One region of the Butyricicoccus sp. AM32-19 genome, then DNA from elsewhere that is predicted to be linked to it. Evidence: predicted binding sites of a transcription regulator. Region 1 holds the regulator's gene; the other holds the start of a gene.
What was found. The regulator Rex, encoded in region 1, represses fermentation and respiration genes when NADH is low (regulators of the CRP and FNR family bind a similar motif). The targets are predictions, from matches to a motif close to ATTGTTAANNNNTTAACAAT.
Positions count from the first base shown of each region.

Region 2: a site for Rex is predicted at 3,264-3,283, ahead of DW806_RS12765 (butyryl-CoA:acetate CoA-transferase). Genes of this name have one in related genera too.

Region 1 is NZ_QUIX01000008.1:118,116-125,973, reverse strand. It holds partial or broken gene DW806_RS15545 (hypothetical protein) at 1-285, shown strand, start outside; gene metA (homoserine O-acetyltransferase MetA) at 307-1,221, shown strand; gene DW806_RS08680 (redox-sensing transcriptional repressor Rex) at 1,299-1,955, opposite strand; gene DW806_RS08675 (isocitrate/isopropylmalate family dehydrogenase) at 1,995-3,152, opposite strand; gene DW806_RS08670 (aconitate hydratase) at 3,259-5,181, opposite strand; gene DW806_RS08665 (type III pantothenate kinase) at 5,504-6,349, opposite strand; gene DW806_RS08660 (metallophosphoesterase family protein) at 6,376-6,882, opposite strand; gene DW806_RS08655 (hypothetical protein) at 7,055-7,321, shown strand; gene DW806_RS08650 (hypothetical protein) at 7,334-7,699, shown strand; gene DW806_RS08645 (hypothetical protein) at 7,713-7,858, shown strand, end outside.
Region 2 is NZ_QUIX01000018.1:33,584-41,441, forward strand. It holds gene DW806_RS12755 (LytR/AlgR family response regulator transcription factor) at 1-534, shown strand, start outside; gene DW806_RS12760 (sensor histidine kinase) at 531-1,799, shown strand; gene DW806_RS12765 (butyryl-CoA:acetate CoA-transferase) at 1,894-3,234, opposite strand; gene DW806_RS12770 (transporter substrate-binding domain-containing protein) at 3,543-4,409, shown strand; gene DW806_RS12775 (amino acid ABC transporter permease) at 4,511-5,149, shown strand; gene DW806_RS12780 (amino acid ABC transporter ATP-binding protein) at 5,162-5,950, shown strand; gene DW806_RS12785 (4-hydroxybutyrate dehydrogenase) at 6,236-7,417, shown strand; gene DW806_RS12790 (4-hydroxyphenylacetate 3-hydroxylase family protein) at 7,527-7,858, shown strand, end outside.

The DNA of each region.
Region 1 (7,858 bases):
TTTTTTCGATTTATTTTTCAATCAATTTTCGTTCATCGACTCGATTCTATTTTGACCGCTGTCGAAACAGCTTATTCAGAATACCAAACTTTTCACCGTTTGTCAAGAACTTTTTTTCAAATTCTTTTTGGTACGCTGAACCGCTGTTTGAAAACAGCTTATTTAGGATACCATCGTTCCCCCTGTTTTGTCAATAACTATTTTTCATTTTTCTGCATTTTATGCAAACCCTTGAGATACCGCCGTAAATCTGCTATACTGAATATATTATATAAAGATTTGTGAAGAGAAAAAGGAGGTGTCGGCTTGCCTATCAAGATAGCCGACAGTCTGCCGGCACGCGCCGTATTGGAGAGCGAAAACATTTTCGTTATGACCGAACACCGTGCCGCGACACAGGACATTCGTCCTCTTCGCATCGGTTTACTCAACCTGATGCCATTGAAAATCATTACCGAAACCCAGATCCTGCGCTGTTTATCCAACACGCCGATCCAGATCGAGGTCGATCTGATCCAGACCGAAACGTACCATTCCAAAAATACGCCGGAGGATCATCTTCTCACCTTCTACAAGACGTTCGACGATATCCGCGACCAGAAATATGACGGTTTTATCATCACCGGTGCGCCGGTAGAGACCATGCCGTTTGAGGAAGTCGAATACTGGAAGGAACTGACCGAGATCATGGACTGGACTAAAACGCACGTTCATTCCACGCTGCACATCTGCTGGGGTGCGCAGGCCGGTCTGTATTATCACTACGGTATTCTGAAGTACATGCTGCCCGAGAAAATGTCCGGTATTTTCAAGCACCATGTTCTGCTGCCGAAGGAGCCGCTGCTGCGCGGCTTCGATGATATCTTCTGCGCACCGCACTCGCGCCACACCGAGGTGCGTGCCGCCGACATCCGCAAAAATGATCGTCTGACCATTCTCGCGGAGTCGCACGAAGCCGGTGTGCACATCGTAGAGGCAATGAACGGCCGTCAGATCTTTGTGCTGGGTCACGGCGAGTACGACGCCGACACGCTCAAAAAGGAGTATGAGCGTGATCTGGCCAAAGGCATGAACCCGGAGGTGCCGCGCCATTACTTCCGCAACGATGATCCCAACGAGGACGTACTGGTGACCTGGAAGGCACATGCCAACCTGTTTTACACCAACTGGGTCAACTACTATGTGTACCAGACAACACCGTATTATCTGGACAAAATGTAATACCAAAGCCGCTCATCCATTGGATAGCGGCTTTTTTCACACAAAAAAGGGAGTATCAAAAGATACTCCCTTTCGTTTTACAGGTTCTGCTCTCTTCCCTCGTCTGCTGCGCCGACCAGATGGCACAGTGTCATCAGGCTGTCCGACAGATGCACGTTTTCGACCGGAACGCCCAGTCCCTCCAAATGAAGGTCCTCGCCGGTGAAATTCCACAGACCGCGGATACCGCGCTCTACCAGACCGTGTGCGATACGCGGGGCATCTCCGCGCGGAATGGTGAGCACCGCCACATCCGGCTTGTTGCGCTCAATAAACTCCGCAAGCGTATCCGCGCTGCGTACCTCATGGCCGCCAAAGCGCTGACCGATGAGCTGCGGATTTGCGTCAAACGCACACAGCAGTTCAAAGCCGCTGGCAGAAAAGTTAAAGTTATTAAGCAGTGCACGACCGAGGTTGCCGGCACCCAGCAGAATCGCCGTGCGGCCGGTCCGCAGACCCATGATCGCACCCAGCTCCTCCTGCAGTTTGTCGATATTATAGCCGTAGCCCTGCTGACCAAAGCCGCCGAAGCAGTTAAAGTCCTGACGAATCTGCGAAGCGGTCAGTCCCATGCGCTCTGCCAGTGCTTTGGAGGAGATACGCTGCTCCCCTTCAGCCTTCAGCTCACAAATATTCCGATAATAGCGAGGCAATCGCTGAATTACCGCTTTGGAAACCTCTTGCTTGTGTTCCACAGACCCTCTCCCTCTCTCAAATTCTATTTCTCGTGTAAATTACAACTTAGCGATGGTATCCAGCACATAATCGGTAAATTCCTGTGCAGTTGCACCGGTATCACGACCGGTAACAACAACCTTGCGCTCCTCTACCATGCAGATATCAAGTGCGCGGTCGAGCTTCTTCGCCAGTTCGATTTCACCGATGTGCTCAAGCAGCATAACAGCTGCACGCAGTACGGAGGACGGATCCGCGTACTTTGCGCGGCCTTCCTGTACCATACGCGGCGCAGAGCCATGAATTGCCTCGAACATCGCATAGCGCTTGCCGATATTGGCAGAGCCTGCCGTGCCGACACCGCCCTGAATCTCAGCAGCCTCGTCGGTGATGATGTCGCCGTACAGGTTCGGCAGAACAACGACCTTGAAGTCGCGGCGGCGCTTGTCATCGAGCAGCTTTGCGGTCATGATGTCGATGTACCAGTCGTCAAACTGTACTTCCGGATACTCCTTGGCTACCTTCTGGCAGGTATCGAGGAACTTGCCGTCGGTGGTTTTGATAATATTCGCCTTGGTGACGCAGGAAACGCGGTTCTTGCCGGTCTTGCGCGCATAGTCGAAGGCCAGACGAGCGATACGCTCGCAGCCCTGCGAGGTAGCTACGGTAAAGTCGATGAACAGATCGTCATCAATCTGTACGCCCTGAGAGCCGACAGCGTAGCCGCCCTCGGTGTTCTCGCGGTAGAACGTCCAGTCGATACCCAGCTCCGGCACCTTTACCGGGCGCACGTTGGCAAACAAGTCGAGACCCTTGCGCATTGCAACGTTTGCGGACTCTACGTTCGGCCACGGATCGCCCTTGCGCGGGGTCGTGGTGGGGCCCTTCAGGATAACGTGGCACTTCTTCAGCTCTTCCATAACGTCGGGCGGGATTGCGCAGCCGAGTTCAGCACGGCGCTCGATGGTCAGACCGTCGATCACGCGGAACTCCACCTTGCCGGCCTTTACCTTGTCTGCCAGCAGAACCTCCAGCGCATGCTGGGCCATGCCGGTGATCATCGGGCCGATGCCGTCGCCGCCGCACACGCCGATGATCAGCTTGTCCAGCTTGGAGTAATCAATAAAATCGTCCTGCTCCTTCATATCCATGATACGCTTGCGCTGGCTCTCTACAACTGCCTCAAATTTATCCAGAACAGACTGGTCGATAGACATGGTTTTGTCCTCCTACACCATTGATATTATTTTAACAAAAGAAAATATGCCTGTCAAGTCCGACCAGAGAACCCGCTTGGCTCTCCGGCCGGCATAACGTCTTGACTTACTTGCTCTGCTGACGTGCGTACAGCAGCGTACCGCCTGCAAGCAGTGCGTGACGCTGGCGCTCGGAAACCTCACAGTCGGCCTTGAAGGTCTTGCCGCCGCAAACAACGGTGACCTGCTCGCCGTTCTTTACTTCCTCGAGCACGTTCGGCAGAGAGATTTCATCCAGCAGATTGATTGCATCGTAATCCGCCGGATCGGCAAAGGTCAGCGGGATGATACCGGAGTTGACCAGATTTGCCTTGTGAATTCGTGCGAAGGACTTGCACAGTACGGCCTTTACGCCCAGATACAGCGGAACGAGCGCTGCATGCTCACGGGACGAGCCCTGACCGTAGTTTGCGCCGCCGACAATTACGCCGCCGCCCTGCTCCTTGCAGCGGGACGGGAACTCCGGATCGACGTTGATAAAGCAGTAGTTGGAGTAGTACGGCACGTTCGAGCGGTACGGCAGCAGCTTTGCGCCGGCCGGCAGGATGTGGTCGGTGGTGATGTTGTCCTCGGTCTTGAGAACGACCTTGCCGGTGTAGGATGCCTCGAGTGCCTTGCCCAGCGGGAACGGCTTGATGTTCGGGCCGCGAACGACCTCAACCTCAGCCGGATTCTCGGCCGGCTTTACGATCATGTTGTCATTGATGGTGAAATGCTCGGGCATTTCGATCTCCGGCATCTCACCGAGGGTGCGCGGATCGGTCAGCACACCGGTCAGTGCAGACGCTGCTGCAACCTCCGGAGATACGAGGAAGATCTGTGCATCCTGGGTGCCGGAACGGCCCTCAAAGTTGCGGTTGAAGGTACGCAGCGATACGCCGCCGGACTCCGGCGACTGGCCCATGCCGATGCAGGGACCGCAGGCGCATTCAAGGATACGCGCACCGGCCGAAATGATATCCGCCAGAGCACCGTTCTGCGCCAGCATATTGAATACCTGCTTGGAACCGGGGCTGATGGTCAGCGAAACCTCCGGGCTTACGGTCTTGCCCTTGAGGATGGAAGCGACCTTCATCATGTCGTGGTAGGAGGAGTTGGTGCACGAACCGATGCAGCACTGGTTTACCTTGATCTCGCCAATCTCGGATACCTTCTTGACGTTATCCGGCATATGCGGCATAGCTGCCAGCGGCTCGAGTGCGGACAGGTCTACGGTGTACTCCTCGTCATACTCTGCGTCCGGGTCGGAGGACAGCGGTACCCATACGTCGCCGCGGCCCTGTGCTTCGAGGAACTTCTTGGTTGCCTCGTCGGACGGGAAGATCGAGGTGGTAGCACCCAGCTCAGCGCCCATATTGGTGATGGTGGCGCGCTCCGGTACGGACAGGGTCTTTACGCCCTCGCCTGCGTACTCTACGATCTTGCCGACGCCGCCCTTGACGGTCATCTGGCGCAGTACGTCCAGAATAACGTCCTTCGCAGATACCCACGGAGACAGCTTGCCGGTCAGGTTGACGCGGACCATCTTCGGCATCGGGATGTAGTACGCGCCGCCGCCCATTGCGACTGCAACGTCCAGACCGCCGGCACCGAACGCCAGCATGCCGATGCCGCCGCCGGTCGGCGTATGGCTGTCCGAACCGATCAGGGTCTTGCCCGGTGCGCCGAAGCGCTCCAGATGTACCTGATGGCAGATGCCGTTGCCTGCCTTCGAATAGTAGATACCGTGCTTCTTAGCGACAGAACCGATATATTTGTGGTCGTCCGCATTCTCGAAGCCGGACTGCAGGGTATTGTGGTCAATGTAAGCGACCGAGCGCTCGGTCTTGACCTGATCGACGCCCATCGCCTCAAACTGGAGATAAGCCATCGTGCCGGTGGCATCCTGCGTCAGCGTCTGGTCGATCTTCAGACCGATCTCCTGACCCAGTACCATTTCGCCGTCTACCAAGTGCGCTTTCAAAATCTTCTGCGCGATTGTCATACCCATGTGTGTTTCCTTCGCTCCTTTATGTCCCGACGCGAAAGTCTTTCGCTTTCGCGCCCCATTCTCGTCAGAATGGGTGGTTGCGGCTTCCACAGCCTTCTCCACGGTGCAGCTCGCACCGTGCCCCAAAAAACAAAAATAGAAGTGGTGTTCGCATACACGAAACCACTTCTATTTTACAACATTCTATCGGTTTTGCAAAGCACTTTTCACCGCAGTGATTTGAAAAAGTTCAAGCCTTTTTCTGCGTTTTTTCAGCAGAATTACTGTTTTCGGCAGAAAGTCACTTGTATTTGTCGAAAAAGCGGTTTCGCAGCAGTTCAACTCACTTGTTCTCCTGCCATGTACCTTCCTCGGTCACTTCGATGACGCTGCTGGTCATATCCAGCTTGCGGTTTTCAAACGCTTCGCGGTTGTTCTCGTAGATGAGACGCAGACCCTCGAGCGTCAGGTTCGGGTCCACATCGTCGATAAGGTCGCAGTATTCCGCCATCATGCGGCCCATGCCGCCGGTAGCGACTACTCTTGCCTTGCCGCCCAGTTCCTTCTGGATATCCGTGATGATGCCGGTCAGCGCGCCGACATAGCCGCGCACCGCACCGGACTGCATGGACTGCACAGTGGTCTTGCCGATGGCATTCTCCGGCCGCTCAATGTCCACGCGCGGCAGCTTGGACGCCTTGAGGAACAGCGCCTCCATCGCCACCTTCAGACCCGGGAAAATCGCGCCGCCCTGATACGCGCCGTTCTCGTCGATGGCGTCAAAGGTAGTCGCCGTGCCGATATCCACAATGATGAGCGGCTTGCCATACTTGCGAACCGCAGAAACCGCGTTGACCAGTCGGTCCGCGCCGACCTCGCGCGGGTTGGCATAGCAGTTTTCAATGCCGATATCCGCATCGCGGCCCGCGATGACCGGCTGCACATACAGATACTTGCGGATGGCATTGATCAGCGTATACATCACCGGCGGCACGACCGACGCGATCACGACCGCCGTCGTTTCCGCGCAGCTGATCTCGTGGAAGTGGTAATACTGCGCGATCAGCATGCCCAGCTCATCCGAGGTGCGCTCAGAATTGGTGGAAATGCGGAACGAGCCGCGCAGCTTGTCTCCGTCATATAAACCGAACACCATGTTGGTGTTGCCTACGTCGATTGCTAAAAGCATAATGTTCTCCTAATTTTCTATTTCTCTTACAGACGCTCTTTTCGCAGCAGACTGCCGTCCTCATCGACCAGCTCGAGCAGCGCAGCCCGTCCGTTCTCGACAGTCAGCCGAGCGTAGCTGGCCGGGCCGCCGCGCGGCAGACTGATGCTGCCCGGATTGCATACCCACACGCCGTTCTCCCGCTCGAGCATCATGCGGTGCGTATGCCCGAAAAAAGCAAGCGCGCAGTGCTCCTCGTAAGCCCGCTGCGGCACAATGCCGCTCGACAGCATGCCGACACGCTCACGGTGGCCGTGCGTGATATAAATCCGCACGCCGCCCGGTGTCACAACCGCATTCAGCGGCACATCGGGGTCAAAATCGTTGTTGCCCCGCACGCGGTAGATCGGCATGGCCGGGAACACGCGCTCGATCTCGCGAGCATCCTCGGCGTGATCGCCTAAGTGAATGACCGCATCCGGTTCTTCCCTGTCTACCGCAAAGGCCATTGCCATGTTATAGCCGTGGGAATCTGCAAATATCAGCACTTTCATGTTGTTCCCTCTCTCTGCGCCGCACATATAGCTGTATTTTACACCGAGTATCCCGCGATGTAAAGTAATTTTCTTGCGATCAGCCACAATTTATTTCCCTGTGCACACACTTCTCCTCCCGGCGGCATATACTGTCATGAAACAACTTCTTATGAGAGAGGACGGGACGCGAATGAATCAGAACGAACTGCTCCGCAGACTTGCGGCACAGGCCGGTGGAGACGCGGCGCTCGAACGGCTTTCCGGTGCGCTCGGCACTGCAGACGGCAGACGTGCGGTCGAGCAGCTGTCCGCACAGCATGCCGCTGAGCTGGAACAGGCCGCAAAAGCCGCGCAAAGAGGTGACATGCGCAGCGCAGCACAGGCAGCGCAAAAACTCATGCAGACACCCGAGGGTGCGCGGCTGGCCGCACAGCTTCGGCACATTTTCGGCAAATAAGGAGGCGTTTGGATGGAAAACGATATGCTTTCCTCGCTGCTGAGCGACCCGGAGTCACTGCAGAACGCGATGAAAACCGTGTCCGACCTGCTCGGCGGTCAGCCGTCCGCACAGGCAGAGCCGCAGAGCACCTACGATCCGGCCTCCGAAATGATGCAGAAGGCGCTTCCGGTCATCGGCGCGATCGCGCAGAGCGGGCAGAATGCCGTAAAACCGGAAAAACGCGCACTGCTCGGTGCGCTCAAGCCGTTCGTTGCCGAGGAGGTCTCCGGCCAGTTCGACCGTGCCCTCCGTCTGGTCAGCATGGCTCGGATGGCGCGCGCGGCACTCGGACAGGTGAACCTCTCTGCAGACGATACCGCGCCGCGAGCCTTATAGGAGGTGCTGACCCATGTATAACCGCTATCTTGCCGCCGCAGAGCAGACCGCACCGGAAACAAACGAACCGCCGCAGAGCAGCACCTTTTCCGGTCTCGGACGCACGCTGAATGCGCGTCTGCAGGGTGTCCGGCTGGACATGGATACTATGATCGCCCT
Region 2 (7,858 bases), on a different contig from region 1:
GAAGCCGCTCGTGAGATCCGTCAGTACGACTCCAACGTGAAGATCATCTTTCTCACCTCATCCGCAGAGTTTGCCGTGCAGTCGTATACGGTGGGCGCGTATTTCTATCAGCTCAAGCCGATCTGGCCGGAGAGCTTCTTCCGGCTGATGGATTCGGTCATTGCCGCCTGCTCGCGCGAGAGCAGCGTCAGCCTGATCCTGCGCTGCAGAACCGGCATCACGCGCGTTGAACTGGACAAGCTGGAATACTGCGAGGTCATTCGCCGTTCCCTGCTGCTGCACAAGACTGACGGCACCGTGCTCGAAGCCGCCGGCAGCATGGACAGCCTGTGCGAAAGCCTTGCCGAACACAGGAATTTTCTGCGCATTCACCGCTCCTACCTTGTAAATTTAGAGCATATCCAGACGATCACGCCGAAAACGCTCGTCATGTCCAGCCGCGCCGAGCTGCCCATTCCGCGCGGACGCTACAACGACATCAAGGACGCGTACCTTGAACACGCCTTCCAGAAAGAACAGGTGTTCCTGACATGATCGCACTCGCTGTTGACCTTTGCAACTCCGTTGCCGTTACGCTGTTCGGCATCGCGCTCTCTGCGGCATTCTGCAATATCCACTGGACGCCCAAGGCGAAAAAGCGCATGCTGCTGTACACGCTGATGATCTTCTGCCTGTCCGGCATCGCCTACCTCGGTGTGGACCCCGGCTTCGGACGCTATCTGTATCCGCTGCACACCCACCTGCCGCTTGTGCTCGCGCTGTGCTCGCTCAGTCATGAACGTCTGTGGCCGGTGATTTCCGTGCTGACGGCGTACCTGTGCTGTCAGCTGCGGCGCTGGCTGGCGCTGATCGCGGTCGCCATCTTCTCCGGCGGAGACACCATGCAGTACGCTGTGGAAATAATCGTCACCGTGCCGATGCTCATTCTGCTGCTCAAGGCCGCACCTGCCATCCGGTCGGTGTCGCAGTATTCGCGGGCGGTGCAGTGTCAGTTCGGCATTGTGCCCGCGGTGTACTATGCGTTTGACTATGCCACCCGCGTTTACACCGACCTGCTGTTCTCCGGTTCGGCCGTAGTCGTGGAATTCATGCCGTTCGTGTGCAGTGCGGCGTATCTGCTGTTCCTGATTCACATTTCCAGAGAGCAGCACGCACGGCTGCGTTTGGAGGAGCTGAAAAGCAATCTTGACCTGCAGGTGCATCAGGCCGTCCGTGAGATTGAAGCACTGCGTATCTCTCAGCAGAAAACCCGTGCCTACCGGCATGATCTGCGGCATCATCTGCAGTACATCACCGCCTGCATCGAGAATGAGCAGTATGAGCAGGCACTGCAGTACATTCACTCCATCAGCGAGGAAATCGAAGCCAGCCGCGTGACCGTTTACTGCGAAAACGAGGCCGCAAACCTGATTCTCTCATCGTTTGCCGACCGCGCCAAGGCGCAGGGCATCCCGCTTGCGGTGCATGCCGTGCTGCCCAATCAGCTGCCGCTTGCCGAGAGCGACCTGTGCGTGCTGCTCTCCAACGCGCTTGAGAATGCGATTCACGCATGCAGCGAGCGCGCGGACGGCATTCCCGGACACATCGAGGTGCAGACATACGAAAAAGCCGGAAAGTTCTTCCTGCAGGTTGTCAACGACTGCACGCAGCCGGTGCAGTTCAGCCACGGCGTGCCGGTCTCCGACCGCGCCGGACACGGCATCGGCGTGCACAGCATTTGCAGCATCGTCGAGCGATACGGCGGTGTATATAGCTTTTCGGTCAGGAATCAGCAGTTTATCCTGCGAATTTCACTTTAATAATTGCATAAGAAAAAACGCTCTGTTTTCACAGAGCGTTTTCTTATAAACAGTAGCAAACACCGTGCGGAACTGTAGTTCCGCCGACAGCATTTTATCTCTTATTGGAGCGCTTCCAGATACGCATCTTCTCCGCTTCCTGAATCAGCTGCTCGCGGAAATCCGGATGCGCAACCGAGATCAGAGCCTCCGCACGCTGCCATGCAGTCAGACCCTTGAGGTTTACCTTGCCGTACTCGGTGACAAACCAGTGCGCGCACGGACGGGCATCGGTAACGACCGATCCGTTCTCGAGCGTCGGACGAATACGGCTCTCGAGCGTGCCGTCCTTCTTCTTAAAGGTGGACGAGCAGCAGATGAAGCTCTTGCCGCCCTTGGACAGATACGCGCCCAGAACGAAGTCCAGCTGGCCACCTGCACCGGAAATCTGCTTGATACCGGCACTTTCTGCGTTCATCTGACCGAACAGATCCACATCCACGATATTGTTGATGGAAATGAAGTTGTCGATCTGTGCAATGGTGCGCGCATCGTTGGTATAGGATACCGGTGCAGACATGCACTCCGGATTATCATTTACAAAATCGTACAGCTTCTGAGTGCCTGCGCCGAACGCGAACACCTGACGGCCGCGGTCGATGGCCTTCTTCGAGCCGTTGATCTTGCCTGCACGGGAAATGTCAACGAAAGCGTCAACGTACATCTCGGTATGAACGCCGAGGTCCTTCAGGTCGGACTCCGCGATCATCGAGCCTACGGTATTCGGCATGCCGCCGATGCCCAGCTGCAGGCACGCGCCGTTCGGGATTTCCTCCACGATCAGCTTTGCAACCGCCTTATCAACCTCGGTCGGCTCGCCGCCTGCGCCCATCTGCGGCATTTCGGTGTCGCTCTCAACGATCATATCCACCTGCGAAATGTGAATGCCGTCCTCAAAGCCGCCGAGGCAGCGCGGCATATACTTGTTGACCTCAACGATGATAACGTCGGATACATCGCAGATCGCCTTGAGGTGCGAAGCCTGCGGGCCGAAACTGAACCAGCCGTGTGCGTCCATCGGCGCCACCTGAATCATGGCTACATTGACATGACGGACGTTCTCGCGGTACCAACGCGGCATCTCGGAGTAGCGCAGTGCGCTGTAAAAGCCGAAGCCCTCCATACAGGCCTTGCGCTCAATGCCGGACATGTGCCACGAGTTCCAGGTGATCTTATCGGCTGCATCCGGAATATCGAATACCGCCGGTCGGCGCATGAGTACGCCGCCGCGGAAGTTTACGTCCTCCAGCTCGCCCATGCGGGCCGCAAGTGCCTTGTCCAGTGCAACAGGCGTACCCGTACACCAGCCGTAGTCTACCCAGTCACCCGATTTAACAACCTTAACGGCTTCATCCGCCGTTGTCAGCTTCTGCTGATACAGTGCAGTATAATCCACGCTGATTCCCTCCGTCTTACTTGTTCTTCATTGTTTATTCTTTAACAATCATGCTTACTTATGATTATAATCTCTTTTTTGGTACAGGTCAACACAGGTTCGCAAAAAAGAGTGAGAATCCGTCCCAACCGCTCCCCATCCTCTTTTCCATATATTTCACCCTGTTATTTTAGATTTTGCACAAAATACCGCCCGATTATCCTTCAAAAATGCTGAAAATCTGCATGAAAATCAGGGGTTGATTTTCTGCGCTAAAGTGTTATAATAGTAAACAAGATATGAACCGAATTACAGGAGGTTTTCTAAAAATGAAGACGAAGAAACTTCTCGCACTGCTGATGGCAGGCACTATGAGTGTATCCATGCTGTCCGGCTGCGGCGGCTCTGCTGCCAAGACCGACGACTCGAGTGCCGATGCGGCTGACACCTCGGCTTCCGCTGAGAGCGATGTGGATTATGTAAAGAGCAACGGCAAGCTGGTTATCGGCATCACGGATTTCGCGCCGATGGATTATAAGGAAGACGGCTCGGACGAGTGGGTCGGCTTTGACGCGGACATGGCAAAGGCTTTCGCTGAGAGCCTGGGCGTAAAAGCCGAGTTCATCGAGATCAACTGGGACAACAAGATCATGGAGCTGGATTCCAAGGGCGTTGACGCTGTTTGGAACGGCATGACCCTGACCGATGAGGTCAAGACCTCCATGAACTGCTCCGACCCGTATGCAACCAACGCACAGGTTGTTGTTGTTCCGTCCGACAAGGCTGATGCTGCCAAGGACATCGAGTCCATCAAGGATATGACCTTCGCTGTTGAGTCCGGTTCCGCCGGTGAGGCTGCTGCACAGGCTGCCGGTCTGAATGCAACCGCAGTTCAGTCTCAGGCTGACGCACTGATGGAGGTTGCCGCAGGCACCTCTGATGCCTGCGTGATCGATCTGCTGATGGCAGGCGCTATGATCGGCGAGGGCACCAGCTACCCGAACCTGACCTACACCGTAAACCTCAACGAGGCCAACGGCGAGGAGGACGAGAACTACGTTGTAGGCTTCCGCAAGGGTTCTGACCTGACCGAAGCATTCAACAACTTCTACAAGGGCGCCTACAAGGACGGCATTGTTCTTTCCTTCGCTCAGAAGTACGGCGTACAGGAAGCAATCGTAGATCCGGAGGCTTAATCTCCCATTCCCCAGTTCAATATAAGGCAGAAGGCGGACTACCGTCTTCTGCCTTATGTATCACAGGAAATAAAGTAAAAAAGAGGTAAAGAGGAAACGACATGTTTGCCAATGTAACACTCAGCCTGATGGGCGGCTTTGTTACCACCGTACAGCTTTTCTGCCTGACGCTGGTATTCGCTCTGCCGCTCGGCCTGCTTATCAGCTTCGGCTCGATGAGCCGCATTACTCCGCTGCGCGCACTCATCAAAATCATCGTCTGGATCGTCCGCGGCACACCGCTCATGCTCCAGATCATCATCATCTACTATGGCCCTGCTCTGGTGTGGGGACTCAAGCTGCCGCGCTTCAGCGCTGCTCTGCTGTCCTTTGTCATCAACTACGCCTGCTACTTCTCGGAGATCTTCCGCGGCGGCATTCAGGGTATCCCGAGCGGTCAGTATGAGGCCGGTCAGGTGCTCGGCATGACCAAGAGCCAGATTTTCTTCAAGGTAACGCTGCTGCAGGTCATCAAGCGCGTTATCCCGCCGATGGGCAACGAGTTTATCAACCTTGTTAAAGATACCGCTCTGGCGCGTACCATCGCGGTATACGAGGTGCTGTGGATGGGCGAAAAGTTCATCAAGAGCGCCGGTATCATCTGGCCGCTGTTCTACACCGCCGTATTCTACCTGCTGTTCAACGGTATTCTGACCCTGCTGTTCGGCTGGATCGAAAAGAAAATGGATTACTTTAAATAAGGAGGAGCCGTTATGCCTATTCTGGAGGTACAGCACCTTTATAAGAACTTCGGCTCTACCAAGGTGCTTAAAGACATCAGTTTTACATTGGAGCGCGGCAAGGCGCTTGCCATCATCGGCTCGTCCGGCTCGGGCAAGACCACGCTGCTGCGCTGCCTGAATTTTCTCGAAACCCCGAATGAGGGTAAGATCATCGTAAACGGCGAGACACTGCTCGACGCTGCCGACCATGCCGCCAAGAGCGATGCGCAGATTCGCAAGAACCGTCTGCACTTCGGCATGGTGTTCCAGTCGTTCAATCTGTTCCCGCAGTACACCGCACTCGAGAACGTCATGCTCGCTCCCCTGCTGCAGGCCAAGGAACGCCCGGACTACAAGCAGAAAAAACGCGAGATTCACGAGCAGATCGAGCACCGCGCCATCGAGCTGCTCGAGATGATGAGCCTCGAGGGCCGCATGAGCCACTATCCGCACCAGCTGTCCGGCGGGCAGCAGCAGCGCGTTGCCATTGCGCGTGCGCTCGCGCTCAAGCCGGATATCCTGTGCTTCGACGAGCCGACCTCGGCGCTCGACCCCGAGCTGACCGGCGAAGTGCTGCGCGTTATCCGCTCACTGGCGGACCAGCACACCACCATGATCATCGTCACCCACGAGATGGCGTTTGCCCGCGATGTGGCCGATCATGTCGTATTCATGGACGGCGGCACTATCGTTGAAGAGGGCACGCCGACAGAGGTATTTGAAAATACGCATAACGAGCGAACCCGCGCATTTTTGAGCCGTTTTTCGCAAAACAGCTAAAGAACGGAAATTTATACAAAAACTTTTCGGTACTTTTCACCATTACCCCATTTACAAATCACAATAAATACGTTAAAATAGTCCCGTAATAAGATTGCGGGACTTTTTATTGTCTTTTTGTACAGGTTTAGTTGGTCAATTTTTGATGAAATTATTGTTTGTTTGTGTTGAAGTTTTGGCGCAAATTTGCTACAATAAGAACACAGGAAAAAACCACCCTGTAAAATCATGTAATAAAAAGCCGCACGGCCTTTTATAAAATTTTTGATTGGAGATGTTTCTACTATGGCTATGGATGCTTTCAGCGCCTCCCTGATGAAGGACAAGAGAGAGATCGTCATTGCCCCGACTATTTACAAGTTTGACACCTTTGGTGCTTTCGCTGAGGAGTTCAAGCTGGGCGAGCGCGACGTCGTTCTGACCAACGAATTCATCTACAAGCCCTTCATGGAAGAGCTTGGCCTCAAGAGCAAGTTCGTATTCCAGGAGAAGTTCGGTGCAGGCGAGCCTTCCGAGGCTATGATCGAGACCATGTACGAGGCTATTCCGTACGATTCCTACGACCGCGTAATCGCAGTAGGCGGCGGTGCTATCATGGACCTTTGCAAGCTGCTCGGCTGCAAGCGCCCGACCTCCGTACATGAGCTGTACTTCAAGCGTGAGCCTGTTGTACATGAGAAGGAAGTTATCGCTATCCCGACCACCTGCGGTACCGGTTCTGAGGTTACCAACATTTCTGTTGCTATCGTTAAGGACGAGAAGGACGGCAAGCTGACCGGCGGCGATACCAAGCTCGGCCTGGTTTCCGACGACATCATCCCGAACAAGGTTTGCCTGGTTCCGGATCTGCTTAAGACCCTGCCGTACAAGCCGTTCGCAGCATCCGCTATCGATGCTCTGATCCACGCTACCGAGTCTTTCCTGTCCCCGCACCGCAAGACCGTTACCTCCGAGATGTTCTCCGTTAAGGCTATGGAGATGATCCTCGAGGGCTTCCGCCGCATCGCTCTGGAAGGCCCGGACGCTCGTATGGATTACCTCGGCGAGTTCGTTCATGCTTCCCTGTTCGCAGGCATCGCATTCCTGAAGGCTGGCTGTGCAACCGTACACGGCATGTCCTTCCCGCTCGGCGGCACCTACCATGTTCCGCACGGCGAGTCCAACTACGCTCTGTTCGGCAAGATCCTCGAGATGTACGACGAGTACGAGCCGGCTGGCGAGCTGGGCAAGTTCAAGGAAATCGTTGCTCGCTGCCTGGGCTGCACCAAGGACGACGCTCTGCGCACCCTGAATGTAACCCTGGAGAAGGTTCTGCACCTGAAGCCGCTGCATGAGTACGGCTTCAAGGAAGAGGACGTTAAGGCATTTGCACTGTCTGTTGATGCAAACCAGCAGCGTCTGATCACCAACTCTTACCGTCCGTGGAGCATCGAGCTCAGCGAGCGCGTATACAAAGAGTGCTTCTAATTTCCGTATGTAACGCCTGAATAGGGCGGGGAGTCCCGTCTCCCCGCCCTGTTTTCTTTATTCATGTTATGTGCACCAAATTGTAATGAGAAAGGATACTTGATCACTTATGATGACCAAAGACCAGTACATTGAATCCTTGCGCAAGCTGAACCTCAACCTGTATATGTTCGGCAAGAAGGTAGAGAACCCGGTTGACGACCCGGTTATCCGTCCTTCCCTGAACTCCTTCGCCGCTACCTACGAGCTGGCTGAGGACCCGCAGTATCAGGATCTGATGACTGCTACCTCCCACATCTCCGGCAAGAAGATCAACCGCTTCACCCACATGCATCAGTCCACCGACGACCTGATCAAGAAGGTTAAGATGCAGCGTCTGCTCGGTCAGAAGACTGCAGCCTGCTTCCAGCGCTGCGTAGGCATGGACGCTATGAACGCTGT